One region of the Brevibacillus sp. 1238 genome, then DNA from elsewhere that is predicted to be linked to it. Evidence: riboswitches for the same ligand, from Rfam matches in the RefSeq annotation. Region 1 holds a riboswitch; the other holds the start of a gene.
What was found. A riboswitch is a leader RNA that binds a small molecule or an ion and turns the genes downstream of it on or off. The one in region 1 is predicted to bind thiamine pyrophosphate.
Positions count from the first base shown of each region.

Region 2: linked by a shared signal. The riboswitch ahead of thiC (phosphomethylpyrimidine synthase ThiC) and the one ahead of thiO (glycine oxidase ThiO) in region 1 are both predicted to bind thiamine pyrophosphate.

Region 1 is NZ_JARXWC010000011.1:123,220-129,011, forward strand. Features, by position in the region: gene M2298_RS21755 (MOSC domain-containing protein) at 1-427, opposite strand, end outside; gene M2298_RS21760 (NAD kinase) at 448-1,245, opposite strand; gene M2298_RS21765 (YugN family protein) at 1,431-1,829, opposite strand; gene M2298_RS21770 (LSm family protein) at 1,974-2,918, opposite strand; gene thiO (glycine oxidase ThiO) at 2,997-4,133, opposite strand; TPP riboswitch at 4,261-4,377, opposite strand; gene M2298_RS28200 (excisionase family DNA-binding protein) at 4,442-4,660, opposite strand; partial or broken gene M2298_RS21780 (glucose-6-phosphate isomerase) at 4,682-5,792, opposite strand, start outside.
Region 2 is NZ_JARXWC010000003.1:303,192-308,983, reverse strand. Features, by position in the region: gene ku (non-homologous end joining protein Ku) at 1-759, shown strand, start outside; gene M2298_RS09075 (cation diffusion facilitator family transporter) at 802-1,683, opposite strand; TPP riboswitch at 1,934-2,045, shown strand; gene thiC (phosphomethylpyrimidine synthase ThiC) at 2,197-3,948, shown strand; gene M2298_RS09065 (hypothetical protein) at 3,970-4,140, shown strand; gene M2298_RS09060 (DUF1904 family protein) at 4,210-4,539, opposite strand; gene M2298_RS09055 (ATP-dependent DNA ligase) at 4,973-5,792, shown strand, end outside.

The DNA of each region.
Region 1 (5,792 bases):
ATTCGCTGCCGATCTGGCGGGCAATCTCGCGCAAGGAAGCGTCTGTCACCAGCAAAATATGTTCTTCCCAGTCCTGCTTGCCCTCCGAAGGAATGCTGCGCAAAGGCGTAACGGGCCGTTTGGCGGTGTCCGCTACATGGGAAAAAAGCGATTCCCCCCACTCGTGAACGCTGCCGTCGCTCGCTACGACTCGCACCTGCGGATACTCTTCCTCGCTCTGTTTTGCCTCCATGGTTGCAGAATAGCCAATAAGAGCTGGAACTTTGTCTGCGCCCAAAAATTTTCCGGGCCGTGTATCATCCCAAAAGCGATACACGCGATCCCCGTACAGCCCAAAAGCATCGATCTCGGTTGATGTAAGTAGTTCCCCGCGCATTGCCTTCACAGGATGGCGATAGATGCTTTGCAATGCTCCTACCTTTTTCATGCAACCCTCTCCCTCTCTATCTAGCCTTTGATAAACGAGTTGCGTACCCTGCCCCAAAAGGTCAGGCGCTTGTAGCGCGCGAATTTCACTTTGCCCTGGCCCACGCGGCAAGTAATGGAACGAACGCCTGTCCACACGCCTTGTTCGCGATCCAGCCCGATCATGATCTCCGGGTTCATGACAATCAGCTCTACTTCATGATGCTTGGGCAAAACAAGCGAGCTGTTGATCGTCCGGTATGCCTGGTTGTTGATCGAGGCGATCTCCGAAAGCTGAATGGCCTCAATCGACGGATGCACAATCGCCCCGTCTACAGCCTTGTTGTATGCCGTGCTGCCTGACGGCGAAGAGACGATCAAGCCGTCTCCGCGAAACGTCTCCAGCTCATCGCCGTTAATGTAGACGCAAGCAACCAGCGTCGACAAAGACGCATTGCGCAAGACAACCTCATTCAGCGCCCATTTGTCGTATTGCTTGCCATCAGCGGTTTCAATCCGGCATTGGACGGTCGGATACTCCGAAATCGCCGGCTGGGCGTGCAGCAACCTGTCGACAAATTCGTCCAGCTCCTCCGGCCGCCAGTCTGCATAAAATCCGAGGTGGCCTGTATGAATCCCGACGTAAGCCGGCTCCATCCCGTATTGGTGAACGGCTTCCAGCAGTGTTCCATCTCCGCCGATCGAGAGCACCATATCCGGCTCCTCATCGGTTCCATTCACAAAAGTATACGAGCTGCCAGCCTCCTTCAGCTTTTCCTTCAGCAAATGCTCTACTTCCCGTGTATAATCGTCATTTCGCAGTACAGTCGCAATCTTCATGCTGGTCTGCCCTCACTTTTATCCTTCGAAGCGGTCAAGTACGCTTGTTTGTTGATCTCACTATACCACATGAAAAAAGGAGATGCATGGAAACCGAAATGGATTTTACCAGCGCTCTTCCTGGAACGATCCCGCGCGAAATTCCCCCGGAAAAGAAAAAGCGGGCCTCATGTAAGGCCCACCCGTCATCCAAGGCGATTTTCCAGTTCTTTCACGATTGCCTCCGCCTTGCGAATCCATCTCGGGTCAATGTCGGCATCCTTGTCGATCGGCTGCTGAAACTGGTTCATCACTGCCGAAGCGACAGGCGCGTAGTAGCCGATATCTTCTTCCACTCCTGTGTTGTACACATGACGCAAAACAAACGGCTCGCCAAGCTCCAGCCACGCATCCGGGCTGTCCAGCTCCCCTTGCAAAACTTTTACAGGCAAGCGAAGGTAGACCATGTTTTGATCATCCAGCGTCCGGTCAAAAAAGCCTTGCTCATAGTCCCAGTTAGCCAGCGTAAAATGCGGCTCAAGCGACTCGCGAAAGTAGCCGAACGTCGCCTTCGTTCCGGGGAGACTGCTCTGTATTTTTTTCATCTGGTAATCCTCCTGCCTTCGTCACATTTTATGGATAGTGTGCGACAAAAGGGCAGGTTGTACTCGCACAGCCGTGCTCTTCAAACGCACAACAAGCCCCGCTGCCAATCATCCGCTGGCAAAGAGGCTTGCATGCTCCCGATTTTAGAGCAGGGCGATCGTAAGCAATGTAAACAAAGCGAGTGGAATGATTCTTTTGCCTCTGCGGCAAGGACGACGGCGCCTTCTTTTCGGCACGACAACCGCAGCCGGAGGAACTGGCGGTGGCGGTGGTGGCGGCGGAAACGGATACCATGGCTGCGGCGGGAAAGGCGGATAAGGGCTCATGTACGGGTTGAATCCGCCGTACGGACTAAAGAATGGATTGCCGTCCGGGAACGGCTGCATCTGGCCATACGGAAAGCTCGGGCTGCCGAACGGGCTGACTTGACCAAACGGCTGACTCGGACTGCCAAACGGACTCACTTGGCCGTACGGTTGGCTCGGACTGCCAAATGGTCTCATCTGGCCGTACGGTTGACTCGGGCTGCCGAACGGACTCACTTGGCCAAACGGTTGACCCGGACTGCCAAACGGAGCCATTTGACCATACGGTTGACCCGGGCTGCCAAACGGACTCACCTGACCATACGGTTGACCTGGACTGCCAAACGGAGTCATCGGAGCGTAAGGATAGCAGTCATCGGCGTACGGACTGACTTGCCCCCCTGGAGGTCGCCGATTTGGCTGGCTGCTGCTGCTAAACGGACTGACATCGCCGTACGGCTGATAGCCGCCGTAGGGAAGATACCCTCCGTAAGGATTCCAATCTTGATGCATTCCCCAGTCGCCGGGCGATTTCCGGCTGGCTACCTCTTCGATTTCATATTCATAGTCGTTTTCTTCCGCATCCGGGTCGTCCACTTCAACGTATACATTCTGATCGTCAAAATCCACGATCACGCCTTCAAAAATCTGGCCGTCTATCGCTTCAATGCGCACTTTTTTCTCGACGTGTTCTTTGCATATGTTGTGCACATTTTCGCGCATATCCTTGATCAGACTGACCGTCTGGACGTCAGCCTGGTACAGGTTTTTTTCATCCTGCATGGAAACTCCTCCCCTTCTGGTGCTCTTTATTACCATATACATGTGCCCATGGGGAGGTGTTCCGGTTTGCAGGCAAGACTAGCCCATTTTATGTGCGCTGACGTTTTCTTCTGTTACGAAGCGCGCAGGCAAAAACGGGACGAGCTGCTCCCGCTCTCCTTTTTCCAGATAGTCCGCCATCCACTTCGCTGTGGCGGGCGAGAGCAAAATGCCGTTGCGGAAGTGCCCTCCGGCAATCGCCAGCCCTTCCCATCCTGGCACTGGTCCAAGCAATGGCTTGCCATCCGCCGTAGCTGGCCGCAATCCGCCCCACGCCTCCAGAAAAGCGGCTGAATGCAAGGCCGGAACGTACGGCATGACCCCGTTCAGGATGCTGGCTAACCCCGCCATCGTCACTTCGCGCTGAAAGCCGCTCTCGTCTTCTGTTGCGCCAAGCACGATTTTGCCGTCTTTTTTCGGCGTCACATATCCCGTCGTGCCAAAAATGACGGTGCGCAGCGGAATGCCGACAGAGGAAACAGCGGCAATCTGACCGCGAACCGGACGCACCGGAACCGACACACCCAGCAAGTCCAGCATGACACCTGCCCACGCTCCCGAAGTGATCACCGTATGCGCGGCGCGCAACGGCCCGAGCGAGCTGTCCACGCCAACTACTTTCCCGCCTTTTACCGCGATGCCGCTCACGACACAGCCGGAATGCAGCACAACTCCTTGCAGCTTGCACGCCGTCACCAAAGCGCGAAGCAACATGCGATTGTTGATGTGCCCCTCGTACGGGGAGTAAATCGCTGCCTGCGCTTTGTCTGTCAACAGCGGCTCCACTTCCGCCAATTGCTGCCTTTCCGTCAAAAAGTGCACGCTATGCCCCGCGTCCTTTTGCCAGCGAAATTTCTCTGCCAACTGTGCTTGCTCGCCATCATCGAGCGCGACTGTGAGCAGCCCCTCCAGGCTGAGCTGTACATCGCCCCCGGTAAACTCCTCCAACTCTTGCGCCCACTGCGGATAATAAGCCAGCGACGCCATGCCGAAATCGAGCATGGGACCGGGCGCTGTAAACTCCTTCAACGGCGCGAGCATGCCCGCTGCTGCCGAGGACGCCTGTCCGCCCCATTCTCCTTGCTCAACCAACGTGACGCCCATCCCTCTGCGCGACAATTCATACGCCAGACTTAAACCGATAACTCCTCCACCCACTATGAGACAATCGCCCACGTTTTTCTCTCCTCGCTGTTGTGATCTCTCTCCTGATCCAAGTTGAACAGGGCAACATACAAAAAGCCCACCCGTTCCCAAGCAGGAAAAGGTGGGCTTCATACGCCGTATAGCCAAAGAAAAAAGCGCTGTTCGCCGGCAACCGTATCCCTGCGCCGGCATGATCCGGATCAGGTGCAATGGGTCGACGGTCGTATGCTTCCATCCTCTCAGCCCCGCGTGAAGGACTCCCCAAGTTGCTTCTTTACATATTCATTTCACCAACCAAGTATAGTCCTCCTGGCCGCCAGTGACAAGATGCTATACGCTCAATCCTCGTCTTTTACATCGTAGCTCTCCGGAACCGTCTCATGCCGCGCTGCCTCCTCGAACTCGCGGAGCTTGCGCATTTCTTCCATATGATGGTTGAACTGTTCCTTGTTGATGACGTACTCGTAGCCGTCGTGCAGAGCGCGAATCTTGCCCTGGTGAATCTTTTCCAAAATAAACGTTTCCGGAAGCTCCAAGTACGCTGCTGTCTCTTCCACGGTCAAATATGTCTTGTTATCGCGCAATCTTGCCTCCAATTCCGCTTTCTGCTGCTCGAATCCAGGTTTGCCCAAAAGGGCGAACATGTTGGCCTTGTACGCCTCCACCCCGGGCTGGTCAAACGGATTGACGCCCAATAAATAGCCGCTGATTCCGCACGCCTTTTCAAAAAAGTAGATCAAGGCCCCGAGGTGATACGCTGTCGCCTCTGGCATCTCGACAAGCAGGTTCGGCACGCCGCCATCCACGTGGGCGAGCACCGTCCCTTCGAAAGCCTTTTTATTGACAAATCCCATCCGCTTGCCGGACAAAAAGTTCAGTCCGTCCACATCAAGCGGGTCTTCTTCTACCGTGACATCGATGGCTGGCTTGTTTACGGTTACCACTGTCTCGAACAAGTGTCGCATGCCGTCCTGTATGTACTGCCCCAAGGAATGCAAGTCTGTGGAAAATTCGGCAGCGGCGGGAAAAATTCCTTTTCCATCCTTGCCTTCCGACTCCCCGAAAAGCTGTTTCCACCATTCGGCGAAAAACCGGAACTGCGGCTCGTAGCTGACCAGAAGCTCCACCGTTTTGCCTTTGCGGTACAGGGCGTTGCGAATCGCCGCATACTGGTAGCACGGATTTTCGGCCAAATCCATGACCATGTACCGCTCGCTCGCATCTTGCGCTCCTTTCATCAGGGCATCCATGTCGGCGCCGCTCACGGCGATCGGCAATAGTCCGACTGCTGTCAGGACAGAAAAACGCCCGCCGATGTCATCGGGAATGACAAAGCTCTCGTAGCCCTCATCTTCCGCAAGCTTTTTCAAGGCCCCCCGCGCTTTGTCCGTCGTAATGTAAATTCGCTTCTTCGCCTGCTCGCGGCCGTACTTGTTTTCCAGCCAATTGCGCAACAGCCGAAAAGCTATAGCAGGCTCTGTCGTCGTGCCCGATTTGGAGATGACGTTGATGGAGACGTCTTTTCCTTCCAACACGTCCATCAGATGAGAGATATACACCGGACTGATATTGTTGCCGACAAAATAAATTTCCGGCGATCGCCGCTTCGACTTCGGCAGCAAGTTGTAAAAGCTGTGGCCCAATACGTCCAGTACAGCTTTCGCTCCTAAATATGAACCTCCGATTCCA
Region 2 (5,792 bases), on a different contig from region 1:
TATGAAAAAGGCCACTTCGTCATGATCAACGACGAGGACCTGGAGGCGATCACCCCCGAAACCCGCCGAGCTATTGAGATTCTCGATTTTGTGGACTTGTCGGAGATCGATCCGGTTTACTTTGACAAAAGCTACTTTCTGTCTCCTCAGGACACAGGAGAAAAAGCGTACGCCCTGCTTCGCGCCGCGATGGGCCAAACCGGAAAAATCGCGATTGCCCAGGTGACGATGCGCAATCGGCAAAGTCTCGCCGTCATTCGGCTGTATGAGCATTGCATGATGCTGGAAACGATTTTTTATCCTGACGAAGTACGGCCAGTCAATCAAGTGCCTGCCTTGCCAGAGGCGACCATCCCCTTGGCGGAAAACGAGCTGAAAATGGCAACCGAGCTGATCGGCAATATGACCGTTCCGTTTGACCCAGCCAAATACACCGATGAATACCGCAGCGAGCTGCAAAAAATGATCGAGAAAAAGCTGGAAGGCCAGGAGATTGCCACGGCACCGACCGTCGCTCGGACGAATGTCATCGACCTGATGCAAGCGTTGAAGGAAAGTCTCGCTTCTACCGCAGGCACTTCGCCTGGTCCGGTAAAAATCGAGCCTGAGCCTACGCCAGCAGCAGCGAAACCGAAGCCAAGCCGCAAGCGCGCAACTCCCGCAGAGCCGACCGCAGCAGCTCCCAAGCAAATGCCAGCGCAAAGCGAGGCGATGACCACAACCAAAAAGCTGCGTCGCAAAAAAGCGACTCCCGTGTAACGCCATGCAAAAAAACCTGCCCGATACGGACAGGTTTTTTGCTTATTTTTCGACCAGTTGCTGCTCTGGCTCGATATGAATATGAACGGTATTGATTTTGTGCACACGTCTCATGCGTTCTTCGATGTGTTCGGTGATGGTGTGGCTTTCTACCACATTAAGGTGCGGCTCCACATGGATCACGACGTCAACCAGCACGCTGCTGCCGTGGTAACGCGCTTTAATATCGCTAATATCTTTTACTCCGGCGATGGACGAGATCGTCTCTTTCAGTTCCCCCAACTCTTCTACGTCAAAGCCGTCGGTCAAGCGATGGGTCGCTTCCCGGAAAATATCCCACGCTGTTTTCAGGATGATGACTCCGACTACCAAAGCAGCCAGCGGGTCAAGCCAGTAAAGCTGGAACTGCGCCCCCGCAACGCCCACAAACGTCCCGATGCTGACGAAGGCGTCCGAGCGATTGTCAGCGGCCGCAGCCAGCAACGCCTGACTGTTTGTTCGCAAAGCGAGCTGACGGTTGTAGCGGTACACGCCCAGCATGATCGCCGCTGTCGCCAATGCCGTCCAGCCTGCGAGCAAATCCGGTGCCGTCGTTTTTTGATCAAACAGCGAAGGAACCGCTTCCGTCACGACTTGCAAGCCGACAAACAGCATGATGAATGACGCGACCAAGGCCGAAATCGTCTCCGCGCGAAAATGGCCGTACGGGTGATCGTGGTCAGGCGGCTTGCGGGCAATGCGCAGGCCGATCAGGACCGCAATCGATGCCACCACGTCTGTCGAGTTGTTCAAGCCATCTGCCATCAACGCTTCCGATCCCGTCAGCACAGCAACTCCTATTTTTAACGCCGAGCAAAAGATATAGGCAATAATACTGACCCACGCGCCCCGTTCCCCTTGCTTCAGATCCGAATATACATCCACACTCCATCACCTCAAAAATCTCAATCACTCCGTTCGCTCAAAAGACAAGAACGAAGCGTCATAAAGCAGTTTCTTTTTGATCGAATTACATCGTAACAGACGCGATTCGTGTGGGTCTACAGAAACAGTTTTAGTCCGATTCATGAGTATAGAGGGGGGGAAAATGTGTTGCCCTGTGGCAATTTTTGTTGGAAACTTTTTCTTGCCAACGATGGGCGTTCTCCGGTATCCTAATCTTGCAATCACAACTACAAACAAGCACGGGAGCTTGGAAATCACCAGGCTGAGAGGATGGTACTGTGCCATCGACCGTTGAACCTGAACTGGGTAATGCCAGCGGAGGAATGTCCATATGACACGACAAGTGACGTGTATCTTTTTGCAAAATACCCGTTGCTTCTCTACTCTCGCGTCTGGCGTCGCATGCTCCCATGCGGCGTTTTTTCGCGACGGGCCTCTTTCGCCTCCCTACAAGGTTCGCGCTTCGTGCAACCACGCCAAGGAGGTTTTTTCATGTCATCCATTTCATCTTTTCCCGGTAGCCGCAAAGTATACGAGGTCGGCAGTCGCCCTGACATCCGCGTGCCGATGCGCGAAATCACCCTTCAAGCAAGCGAAGGGTTGTTCGGCTCTACCCCCAATCCGCCTTTGCGCGTCTACGACACGAGCGGCGAATACACCGCTGACGGATATGTCGCGGACATCGAAAAAGGCTTGCCGCTAGTGCGCAAAGCGTGGATCGAGGAACGCGGCGATACGGAAAGCTATGTCGGCCGGGAGCCACAACTTGTTGACGACGGAATCAGAAGCAGCGAAAAAGCGGTGACGATGCCAGCTTTTCCGCGCGAAGGCTATCGGCCCAAACGCGCTTTGCCAGGAAAAAATGTCACCCAGCTTCACTACGCCCGCCAGCAGATCATTACGCCAGAGATGGAATACATCGCGATTCGCGAAGGAGTGACCCCCGAATTTGTCAGAGCCGAAGTAGCTGCCGGGCGCGCGATTATTCCGGCCAACATCAATCATCCGGAAGCGGAGCCGATGATTATCGGGCGGAATTTTCACGTCAAAGTCAACGCCAATATCGGCACGTCGGCCGTAAGCTCCTCGATGGAAGAGGAAGTGGAGAAAATGATTTGGTCCGTGCGCTGGGGCGCCGATACGATCATGGATTTGTCGACCGGAAAGCACATTCATACGACCCGTGAATGGATCATCCGCAACAGCCCCGTGCCAATCGGTACCGTGCCGATTTACCAGGCGCTGGAAAAGGTTAATGGCAAAGCGGAAGACCTGACCTGGGAAGTGTATCGGGATACATTGATCGAGCAGGCCGAACAAGGAGTCGATTACTTCACCATCCACGCTGGCGTTCTGCTGCGCTACATTCCATTGACGGCAAAACGCGTTACCGGGATCGTCTCGCGTGGCGGCTCCATTTTGGCGGCTTGGTGTCTCGCCCACCATGAAGAAAACTTTTTGTACACCCACTTTGAAGAAATTTGCCACATTCTCAAAGCGTACGACATCAGCATCTCGCTTGGAGACGGTCTGCGCCCCGGCTCGATTGCGGATGCCAATGACGAAGCGCAGTTTGCCGAGCTGGAAACACTCGGGGAGCTGACGAAAATCGCCTGGAAGCACGACGTGCAGGTGATGATTGAAGGGCCTGGTCACGTTCCGATGCACCTGATTCGCGAGAACATGGACAAACAGCTGGAGATGTGCCACGAAGCTCCTTTTTACACGCTCGGACCATTAACCACTGATATCGCTCCCGGTTACGACCACATCACCTCTGCGATTGGCGCAGCGATGATTGGCTGGTTCGGGACAGCGATGCTCTGCTACGTGACGCCCAAAGAGCACCTGGGACTGCCGAACAAGGAAGATGTGCGCAACGGCCTGATCGCCTACAAAATCGCCGCTCATGCAGCCGACCTGGCCAAGGGACATCCGCGAGCCAAACAGCGTGACGACGCGCTGTCCAAAGCCCGCTTTGAATTTCGCTGGAACGATCAATTCAACCTGTCTCTCGATCCTGAGCGCGCCCGCGAATATCACGATGAGACACTGCCTGCGGAAGCAGCCAAGTCCGCGCACTTTTGCTCGATGTGCGGCCCGAAATTTTGCAGCATGAAAATCTCGCACGACATCCGTCAGCAAGCGCAGGAGCAGGAACAAAACGAGCCTGCGGCCATCGCGGCAGGCATGCAGGAAAAAGCCCGCGAGTTCCGCGAGCAAGGAAGCCAGTTGTACCAATAAACGCCTGGAGGTGGCAAGACATTGAATGAAGCCTTGCGTTTGCGCGCTGAAATCGCTCGCCTGGAGGTGGATTTGGAAAGTCTGAAACGCCAGCTGTTCCGTCTGCAAAAAGAATGCGCGCACGAGTTCGTCGAAACATCGCTGGCGCGCACCTGCTCCAAATGCTTGCAAACAGAAAGCCTCTATTATTAGAGCGCGTATGACACAAAAAAAGGTCGGAATCCCTCGTCATGGGATTTCGACCTTTTTTGCCTGCCGGATTCAGCGGGAAGCCTTGACCTGTAGCGGCAACCCTTCCTTATAGTACAGCTCAGGCGACAGCAGGATAAAAAAGAGATGGACGTTCTCGAAGCCTTGCTTCTGCAAGATGCGATTCATCGTGCTGGCAATCTCATCGTGCTTGTTCTGTTCTCGCGGGAACATCATGATTTCCAGAGACAACGGGCTGTTCGTCAACTGCTCGACCAGCAGAAGCTCCAGCTTGACTTTTTCCTCGCTCACTTCAGCGATGCGGGCAAACTCTTCTATAATAAGGGGCGCAACCGATTGCAGCTTTGCTTTTTCAAAACCTTTAAACCGAAGAAATGGCAAGTCAATTCCTTCTTTCCGTAAACATGCGGCTCGCCAGCTTCCAGCAAGCAAGTCCAGGCTGTTCCTCAAAATCATTACCATAGTAATTATAAACTACAGTCTATTTCTAGATCAATGAAAAAAAGGGCTATATCCAAAGAACGACTCTCCCCTTACGCACTGTGGTGGACGTACCACGATTAGGAGGTTTCAAGCCATCCGGCGGATATAGCCCATCCATACTTGTTCATGCTCTCTTCATATGAATGTCGATTCATATGAAATTTTCTCTAGTATACCTTATATTCAATACTTAATCAACTAAGAAGTTTCGTAAAATTCGATCACAACTGCTGTTCAAGACTCTTTGCATAGACCGCAAACAATCGTGGGACTGTACGAATGCGAGCGACCGCTCCAGCGGAACTTCAAGCAAAGCAATTACGGAGGCCCTATGCCACTTGAACCGATCACCCCTTTTGAACCGATCCAAACCGAAACGATACCAGCCGGAAGCAACTGGATTGCCCAGGTGAAGTGGGACGGGGTCAGAATGCTCACCTACCACGACGGCAACAAGACACAGCTCATCAATCGCAAAAAGAATGATCGCACGAGGCAATACCCCGAATTTGCCCGGCTCGAACGCTACTGTTCCGCCTCATCTGTCATTCTCGACGGAGAGATGATCGCTTTTGACAGCCAAAAACCGTCTTTCCACGAAATCATGAAAAGAGACAGCCTGCGCAAGGAACTGAGCATCCAGCTCGCCATCGAGCAAACTCCCGTCACCTACATGGTGTTTGACGTCCTGTATTGGAATGGCAGCTGGGTAACCGACAAACCGCTCGGCGAGAGACAAGAGATTCTAGCGCAGATCATGCTTCCCGAGCCAAATGTGCAGATCGTACAAAATGTCAGTGACCCGCACAGCTTGTACGATGTGATGAAGCAACATCACATGGAAGGAATCGTCTGCAAAGACTTGACGAGCACCTACCTCCCGAGCGGAAAAGATGCGCGTTGGCAAAAACTCAAGATTTTTCACGATCTGTATGCCGCAATCGGCGGTGTCACGCTGCGCGATGGCGTCGTGAATGCCGTCCTGCTTGGCTTGTTTGACGACGCCGGAAGACTTGTGTACATCGGTCATGCAGGCACCGGGAAGCTGACCCAGCGCGATTGGCGCGACCTGACCGAACGGATCAAACCGCTGCTCCTAGACAGCATGCCTTTTGCCAATCAACCGGAACGAAAAAAAGACACTCTCTGGC